One region of the Lactococcus lactis genome, then DNA from elsewhere that is predicted to be linked to it. Evidence: riboswitches for the same ligand, from Rfam matches in the RefSeq annotation. Region 1 holds a riboswitch; each other region holds the start of a gene.
What was found. Region 1 has a riboswitch for magnesium ahead of mgtA (magnesium-translocating P-type ATPase). Riboswitches for the same ligand answer to the same signal wherever they lie in the genome.

Region 1 (3,180 bases):
CTGACCACTCTACAAAAAATGACTGTGGCGACCAATCTTCAATTTTGGCGAAAAGAAGATTTACTCTTCTCAAGTGTTTCACAATTCACAGCACAACCTCTTGGACTTACACCAAAAATTAATAAGTTTGCTAAAGAATTACCCAATGATCCAACCTCTGAAAACTTAGAAAAATTGGCAGTTGACCAAGGAAAAGATAGTTCAAATAACAATCCTTTCCAAATCAATAATAAAGTTTGGGATAAGAAAATAAAATCTAAATATAAACATCTAGAAAATTACAAAAAACATGTTTCCTATTTAGAAAGTCCAGAGTATCAAGATTTCCAACAGCTCTTAAATGTCTTTGCCAAAAATAATAATGATGTTTTATTTGTTATTCAACCAGTAAACGGCTCATGGTCATCTTACACTGGAGTATCAAAAGCAACACTCGAAAATTTTAGCTCTAAAATTAAAACGCAATTGCGCAGTCAAGGCTTTTATCAAATTGCTGACTTAACAGATATGTATAACACACCTTATGCCTCTGGTGATACTGTTCACTTTGGTACTATAGGTTGGTTGGCTACAGACAAAGCAATTGAAAAATTCATGAAGACACCAAGCAAGGTCAACTATCATATTGATAATTCGTTATTTTTATCAAAAGATTGGGCAATGAATGGTGCAACAGAGTCTATAGTAAATTAAAAATAAAAAAGATTGACAAAAAAGAATATGTCAGTTATAATAATAAAGGTTATGTCTATGACATAATCGTCGGTAGGTGAGGCTACCGCAGGGATACGGGTTGCTGCCGCAGAGTCGTGGAGACACGATGAGAGGGCTAACAGTTCACGTCGACAAACAAGGCGTGAAATAGTGCAACAACATTGCCCTGCGGAGCTAAAGCTTGAACGATAGCTTGTAACTGATTCGCTCTATAGTAGTGGTATCTTTTTTGGAATTATTCCCTTGCCTACGTTTAAGTTTTGTAGGCAAGGTTTTTTTATATTTAAAAAGGAGGTGAAAACGGAAATGGAATCCCAGAGTATTAATAGTCCCGAGCCTGATAGGCCGCAGATATTTAACGTGATAAGAGCAGCTTTCCGTTTTTATCACCTTCTTTAAAGTGCCTAACGTTTGGGACTGTACACACAAAAATATTATAGAATATGAGGTACAGACCAATGAAAAAAATTAGAAAAACACTCGAAAACACAAAAAGAGCTACAACATTTGTAGATAACAATGAAATAAATGCAAGATTAGAATTTGCAAAAACTTCTACAAAAGAGGAGCTATTTCAAAAATTTAAAACATCAAATAAAGGATTAAGTGAAGAACAAGTAGAGATCTCTCGTGAACAATATGGAGATAATACGATTACGCGTGGTAAAAAAACTTCACTTATTAAACGGCTTTATCAAGCGTTCATCAATCCTTTTACCATTATATTGTTTGTCTTAGCATTAGTTTCAGCTTTTACGGATATTATCTTAGCAGCTCCTGGTGAGAAAAATCCCCAAGGACTCATTATCATTACTACAATGGTTTTAATCTCAGGAATTCTGCGTTTCGTTCAAGAGACTAGAAGTGGAAATGCTGCTGAGAATCTCTTAAAAATGATTACGACGACGACAAACGTTCATAGATTAGAATCAGGAAGTCAAGAGATTCCTATTGAAGAAGTTCTCGTAGGCGATATTATCCATCTATCAGCTGGAGACATGGTTCCAGCAGACCTTAGGATTATTCAAGCAAAAGACTTATTTATCAGCCAAGCCTCTTTAACTGGTGAAAGCGAACCAGTAGAAAAACTAGATTTAGCTACTGATGAAAAAGATGATTCAATCACAGAGTCAGTAAACCTAGCCTTCATGGGTTCAAATGTCATTTCTGGTAGTGCTTATGGAGTTGTAATTGCAACTGGAGATGCGACCATTTTTGGTGAAATGGCAAAAAGTGTAACCGAAGACTCAACTAAAACAACTTTTGAAAAAGGCGTTAACTCAGTTTCATGGGTCCTTATTCGCTTTATGTTAGTTATGGTTCCATTTGTCTTATTGATCAATGGTTTCACTAAAGGTGATTGGATGGAAGCTGCACTATTTGCTTTAGCAGTTGCTGTTGGTTTAACACCAGAAATGTTACCAATGATTGTGACAACTTGCCTAGCAAAAGGTGCAGTCACAATGTCAAAAGAAAAAACAATCATCAAGAACCTAAATTCTATTCAAAATCTAGGTTCAATGAATATTCTCTGCACTGATAAAACTGGAACATTAACACAAGATAAAGTAGTATTAATGCGTCATTTAGATATTCATGGGCAAGAAAATATTCGAGTATTAAGACATGGATTTTTGAATAGTTACTACCAAACTGGTTTAAAGAATTTAATGGATTTGGCAATTATCGAAGGAGCCGAAGCCAAGCAAGATAAAAATCCTGAACTGGGTGGTCTAAGTAGTAAATATACAAAAGTTGATGAAATTCCTTTTGATTTTGAAAGACGTCGGATGAGTGTTGTAGTAAAAAGCAATACTAATGGAGCGACTTCAAAAACGCAAATGATTACTAAAGGTGCAGCTGAAGAAATGTTAGACATCTGTACTTTAGTCGAAGATAAGGGAAATGTTGTTCATTTAACTCCTGAACTCAGAGCATACATTCTGAAAAAAGTTGATGAACTTAACGAAGAAGGAATGCGCGTGATTTTAGTCGCTCAAAAAACAAATCCTTCACCAGTAGATACATTCTCGGTTCAAGATGAATCTGAAATGGTGTTAATGGGTTATCTTGCCTTTCTTGATCCACCCAAAGAATCTACAGCAAAAGCAATCAAAGCACTCAATAAATATGGGGTATCAGTTAAAATCTTGACTGGTGATAACGATAAAGTTACTCGTTCAGTTTGCAAACAAGTAGGACTTCCAGTTGATAAAACTATTTTAGGTTCTGATATCGACCAATTAGATGATAATGAATTGGCAAAGGTTGCCAAGGAAGCTTCTGTTTTTGCTAAGTTATCACCTCAACAAAAAGCCAGAATAGTAACAACACTTAGAAATTCAGGCAATAGTGTCGGCTATATGGGAGATGGTATTAATGACGCAGCAGCAATGAAATCATCTGACGTTGGAATTTCAGTAGATAGTGCTGTAGATATTGCCAAAGAGTCAGCTGATGTAATTT
Region 2 (3,180 bases), 390 kb from region 1:
AAAATAACAAAAAGGGACATAAAACGAACAAAATATACTTTTTTAGACCTTTTTATTTTTTTCTTTTGTCTAATTTCTTTTCTTTTCATATCAAGAATACTTCTTTCTTTTATTAAAAATTATAACTTACTTAAACTCTTTAATTTTTCGTCAGCCTAGCTATTCAAAACCAGTCCTACTGCCAAAGTTGAAATTAAAAATGATGATCCACCTTGTGATAAAAAGGGAAAGGTGACACCTGTTTCTGGAACCAAACCAATTGCTCCACCTAAATTGACAAAAACTTGTATCAACAAAAAAGATGAACAACCAATTGAAATCATTGAATTAAATGGATCTTTTGCCCGCATCCCCACCAAAAGCATTCGGGTAATCATGAAAAAAATGACAGCTAGGATTATAATTCCACCAATGATTCCCAATTCTTCTACTATTACTGAAAATATAAAATCTGTATGAGCTTCAGGCAAAAATCCTTGTTTTTCAATCGAATTCCCCAGCCCTCTTCCAAACCAGCCACCATCTACAATCGCATAATATGAATTAGCAAGTTGATGACCCGAAGAAGCCAAGTCAGTAAAAGGATTAACAAATGCTTTAAATCGAGCATTAATATAAGATCCTGGAATCAAATCGCCTCCACTGATAAAAAGAAAGAGCAAAAAACTAAGACTAATCGTAAGCAACATCTTCCCATAACCTGAAAACCATCGCCAAGAAATTCCACTTGCACCAATCATTATCAAGGCTAAGAGCCCAATAATTGCTGTATTTCCTAAATTAGGCATACTGAGTTCCACTATCATTAGTAAGATAATCGGAAATCGCCATCCCCCTACAACTTTTTTTATGAGATTGTTACCCTTAAAAATTGCTTGAATATCATTTTTCTCAATCTCTTCTTGTCTGTTAGAAAAGATAGAAGCAAGAAACCAAACTGTAAAAAGTTTTGCAAATTCAACCGGCTGAATAGTTCCAATCCCTGGTAAGGGAATCCATCCATGCGCTCCATTCGCTGATGTATTAGGACCCACCCTTGAATAAATCATCAGCAAGATAATAATTAGAAAAATTATTTTTAAAATCTTTTCATTTTTTATAATTCTCAATTTTACTCGATAAATAATAATTAAAGCCACAAAACTTATAATTATAAAGACTCCTTGAGAAATTGCCAATCGATAAGGAGATAGTCCTCGGTTAATTTGATAGGGGACAGTTGCTGAAAACACCATGAGTAAGCCAACAGCTGAAAGAATCAAATAAGGAATCAAAATAGATAAATCTAAAAAACTATTTTTTGTAATTTTTTTATCCATAAATGAATCCCCCTTCGTTAATTTTCCAAATGAACGAAAAGAGTATTTCTAGTTGCAAATCAATGAATAACTTTTTCTTTCTTATTTTTTTATTTTTTATTGTTGTATGAATTAATATTTTTGTCATCGGCTTGTACCTCAATTTCTGATTTATAGTAGATTTTGATTGTACAGCTCCAACTCAGAGAACTAGATTAGATTGAAGTGATAAAAATGCTTGTCCACTTTTAAGCTATCTTTCTTCCTATAACTCTCAGGGTCTGAGCCACTGTTATTCTGTGCTTCCATTTTCACCACCTCCTTTTTTATAAAAAAATTGCCTACGTCGGTTGAACGTAGACAAGGTATGATTTCAAAAAGATACACTATCAAGTGAACTAAAGTACCAAGTATCGTTCAAGCTTTAGCTCCGCAGGGCGATGTTGTTGCACTATTTCACGCCTTCTTTTTTCGACGTGAACTGTTGGCCCTCTCATCGTGTCTCCACGACTCTGCGGCAGCAACCCGTATCCCTGTGGTAGCCTCACCTACCGATGGTTAGAAAATCTCTAACCAAAATTGCTTAAATTAAATTTTCAAAATATTCCTAAGCAAAAAAATCATAACACGACCTATACTTTTAGTCAAATAACAAATGTATTACCTAAATTAAATGTTTTTTTATTGGATTAAACCTCTTGTTATGACTAAATTTTTTAGAAATTAGAACTAAGACAAAAATATTATTTTTTAAAATAAAATACCAAAGATTAAAATATACAGACAAAAAGCTTATAATTGAATAATGAATTTCGTTAATAAATAAAAAACTCCCTGTCAATGCTGACTAAGGAGTTTTTTATTATATTTATCGAATTCCCAAAGCAATACGGGCATAACGACTCATTTTATCAACTGTCCATGCTGGATACCAAACCAAGTTCACCTTGATTTCACCAACTTCTGGCACTTCTTTCAAAGCATCATGAATTTGTTCAGTCAAAAGGTCCGCCAAAGGGCAACCCATTGTTGTCAATGTCATTTTAATTTCTGTAAATCCGTTATCTTCAAAGCTAATTTCATAAACTAATCCGAGGTTGATAATATCAATCCCAAGCTCTGGGTCAATGACGTTTTCAAGGGCAGAGAGAATTTTGTCCTTGATTTCATTCACTTGCTCTTCTGTGTATTTATCTGCCATTTTATCTCCTTAGGCTGTCATAAAAAGCAAAACTTTAAAAGTTGAACGAATGTGCTTTCTAGGACAAATCCAAATTGTCAAATTCTTTTTACAGCTTTATTTTACCAAATTTATTTTAAAATTTCTAGATAAAAAATTACTGACAGAAAAAATTTATTCATAAAATTTTCTGTCAGTAATTTATTTTATGCAAAACGCGAGAATTTCTTGAAGAAACTCAACATGAAAGTAAAGAGAGCGATAATAACCACAAATAGAATTGCTTCTGGTAAAATTGCTCCATTCAAACCAATGGTTTCACGTAACATTTTTAAACCATAAGTCATTGGTAACCAAGGACTGATGACTTGATATATTTTAGGCGCAAGTTGTAAGGGGTAAGTTCCTGCACTCGTCGCCAGTTGTAGAACTAAGACTACAATCATAAGGAATTCACCAATCTTACCTAGAGCCGTTAAGAAGAAAGTATTGATTGCCATGTAAGCGAAGCTGATTAAAAGTACTGACAACAACATTTCCCACAAATGATTTGGTCTCAATCCAAGAAGAGCAACTGCTCCCCAGACGATGATTCCTTGTAAAAGTGCTACCAAACCATTTGTACCAATTTTCGCCAACATAAATTCGCGACCAGATTTCCATTTTTCACCTGAGAAACCAATTCCAATCACAACATTTGTC
Region 3 (3,180 bases), 580 kb from region 1:
CTGCACAATTAATGCCTTTAATAAAAGACAATGATGTTGAAATGGTCGTCACTCATGGAAATGGCCCCCAAGTTAGTAATTTACTTTTGCAACAACTTGAAAGTAATTCAGTTAAAAATCCGGCAATTCCACTTGATACAGCTGTTGCTATGACTCAAGGGCAAATCGGTTATTGGATGGCACAAGCTTTTACAGAAGCTCTTGCTAATAATGGAATGTCTGATGTTCCATTTGTTTCTGTAGTGACAAGAACAGTAGTTGATGCTAATGATGAGGCTTTTAAAAATCCGACAAAACCTATTGGACCTTTTTATAGCCAAGAAGAGGCTAAAAATATTCAGACTCAATATCCTGATTGGAAATTGATTGAGGATTCTGGACGAGGTTACCGAAGAGTAGTTCCTTCACCTTTACCTCTCAAAATTGTTGAAGCTAACGCAATTAAACCATTGTTAGAATCATCAGCTTTGGTTACAGTATCTGGTGGCGGAGGAATTCCTGTTATTGAAAAAAATAAGGGATATCAAGGAGTTGAAGCGGTAATTGATAAAGATTTTTCGGCAGCAAAATTAGCAGAACTTGTTGATGCTGATGAACTAGTTATTTTTACCTCTGTCGGTGATGTCTTTTTAAATTTTGGTAAACCCAACCAAAAAGCGTTAGGAGTTGTACCAGTTAGCGAAATGCGTCAATATCTAGAGGAAGGTTATTTTGCGGCAGGTTCTATGAAACCAAAAGTGGCAGCAGCTGTCGCTTTTGTCGAAAATACTGGTAAGCAAGCCACGATTACTTCACTTGAAAATGTGGAAAACTTTGTTAAAAGTGGGGCAGGAACACGGATTGTACCCGATTTAGTTTAAAAAAAGTATTTTTCAAAATAATTTATTTAAAATTTGAAATAAAAAGAATTTAAGTAGGTTACCCATTTTAATTTGACAAAAAGTATAGCTAGTGCTATACTTTTTTGTAGTAAATAAAAACTAATCATATTAGGTGAGGTTACTCTGAAGAACATAGGTTATCGCTCAAAACTGTCGAGAGACAATAATGGGTAAAGCAGGACTAGTCGAATCAAGGCTTTTCCAAGATAACTAGAAATATCATTTCTTACGTCTCAGAAAGCCAAAACTCAAATGTCGTGATTAAATAGACTAATAATCTATTGATTTTGAGAGCCTCCCTTTATATGAAAAGGAGGCTTTTTATGTCAAGAAGAAAATATCTTGATACAAAACAACCAAAAGTAAAATCTATTATGGGTGATTTTATTTTAATTGGTATTATTTGTTTGTTTGCATTTATTCTTATTGTGACACAAATAACTATTAACCAACCCCTTTCATCGTTACCGTCTCAAAGTTCAGTGGATGATGTCAAGAAAATGCACGATTTTTTATCTATTGGAAACCTTGCGTATTTTTCAATGCGAACAATGTTTCGCATGATTGTAGGAATGATGTGGTCAATTTTATTCTCTGTTATTTGTGGTGTATTGGCAATTAAGTTTAAAACTGCAAGAAGAATTATTTTGCCGATGGTCAATTTCTTAGAATCAGTTCCTTTATTAGGTTTCATGACATTCACTACTGCATTTTTACTTGGATTATATCCAGGTAATGTAATGGGAGCTGAAGCGCTTGCCATTTTTGCAGTATTTACTGGACAAGCATGGAACATCATGTTGTCACTTTACCAAATAATGGAAGTAGTTCCCAAAGATTTGAAAGAAGTAACATCACAATTTCGATATAGTGCTTGGGAAAAATTTTGGCGTCTTGAATTTGTATATTCAATTCCAGGCCTACTATGGAATCTTGTCATATCTCAGTCAGCAGCATGGTTTGCCATTGTTGCAAGTGAACAGGTTACCGTCGCAATCCCTAAGTCTGAAACTTTAATTTTGCCAGGAATTGGCTCTTATATTCAAGTTGCATTAGATCGTGCAGACTTTAAAGCTTGTGGTTTCGCTGTTATTGCTTTAATTATTAATGTCGTCATACTAAATTTCTTAGTTTTTCAACCTTTGGTTAAAGCTACTTATTATTATCGTTATGATGAAGGAACAACTCAAGGTAATCCTCCAAAATCAATTGTATACAATTTAGTAAAAGCATCTAATTTTGGAAAAATATTAATGAAATGGATTCAAAAAATAAAAGATTTCTGGATTTTTAAGTTAGCTAGAGTTTGGTATATTCTTAGGATAAATCTTATTTTTAAATATCTAGGAAAAGTTAAGAAATATATTTCAATCATTTGGTATATCCTTTTAGGGTATGCGGTTGTTATCTCTGCTATTAAACTTTATAGATTCTTACCTCATGAAGATTTTTCAATAATCCCTCACTTAATGCTTTTAACTACATTGAGGGTAGTATTAGCAATGCTTATAGCAGCAGCGATTTTTACACCTCTTGGGGTTTGGGTTGCAAGTAACAAAAGACGTTTAAGCTTTATCCAACCAATTGGACAAGTTGTTGGATCGATTCCTTCAAACGTATATACTCCATTCATAGTAATTTTTATTAGTTTAGGGTATAAGCAACTTGAGTGGTGGATTTTGCCGCTAATCATGGTTGGTTGTCAATGGTATTACTTTTTCAATGTTATTGCTGGGTATTTAGCAATACCAGATGATATAAAAGAAGTCACAAAAATTTTTCCATTATCCAAGTTTAAGTGGTGGACTCGCTATCTCATTCCATCAATGTTTCCGTACTTGATAACAGCTATCATAAATGCTGCGGGAGCAGCATGGAATGCAGATATAGCAGCGGAAAGCCTACAGTGGGGTAAAGAAACAATAAATGTTACTGGCTTAGGGCAATATATTGCTGTGAATGATGGAATTAAAGATAAATCAGCACTTGGTACTTTGGCGATGTGTGCTGTAGTAGGATTGTGTATTATATTCGTTTGGCAACCACTTTACAAATATGCTAGAGAAAAATTCCATTATTAAAAAGGGAGGAAATAAGAATGGAAAAGAAAAATTTAATAAAAGTAACTTCACTCTGCAAAGATTATGGAGTAGAAAGATCAAAGAAATATATACAAGTTCTGAAAGACATAAACTTTACCGTAAAGGAAGGAGAATTTGTAAGTCTTATTGGACAATCAGGAGCAGGGAAATCGACATTATTGAGAAGTTTAGCTGGTCTTGTTCATCCAAGTCATGGA

Region 2: linked by a shared signal. The riboswitch ahead of PYW37_RS08300 (FtsW/RodA/SpoVE family cell cycle protein) and the one ahead of mgtA (magnesium-translocating P-type ATPase) in region 1 are both predicted to bind magnesium.
Region 3: linked by a shared signal. The riboswitch ahead of PYW37_RS03685 (ABC transporter permease subunit) and the one ahead of mgtA (magnesium-translocating P-type ATPase) in region 1 are both predicted to bind magnesium.

What each region holds. Positions count from the first base shown of each region.
Region 1 is NZ_CP118969.1:1,276,264-1,279,443, reverse strand. Features, by position in the region: gene dltD (D-alanyl-lipoteichoic acid biosynthesis protein DltD) at 1-693, shown strand, start outside; M-box (ykoK) riboswitch at 755-915, shown strand; gene mgtA (magnesium-translocating P-type ATPase) at 1,173-3,180, shown strand, end outside.
Region 2 is NZ_CP118969.1:1,664,511-1,667,690, forward strand. Features, by position in the region: partial or broken gene PYW37_RS08295 (LCP family protein) at 1-89, opposite strand, end outside; gene PYW37_RS08300 (FtsW/RodA/SpoVE family cell cycle protein) at 156-1,319, opposite strand; M-box (ykoK) riboswitch at 1,700-1,861, opposite strand; gene PYW37_RS08305 (metal-sulfur cluster assembly factor) at 2,167-2,499, opposite strand; gene PYW37_RS08310 (YhgE/Pip domain-containing protein) at 2,685-3,180, opposite strand, start outside.
Region 3 is NZ_CP118969.1:700,224-703,403, forward strand. Features, by position in the region: gene arcC (carbamate kinase) at 1-860, shown strand, start outside; M-box (ykoK) riboswitch at 979-1,148, shown strand; gene PYW37_RS03685 (ABC transporter permease subunit) at 1,205-2,962, shown strand; gene PYW37_RS03690 (ABC transporter ATP-binding protein) at 2,980-3,180, shown strand, end outside.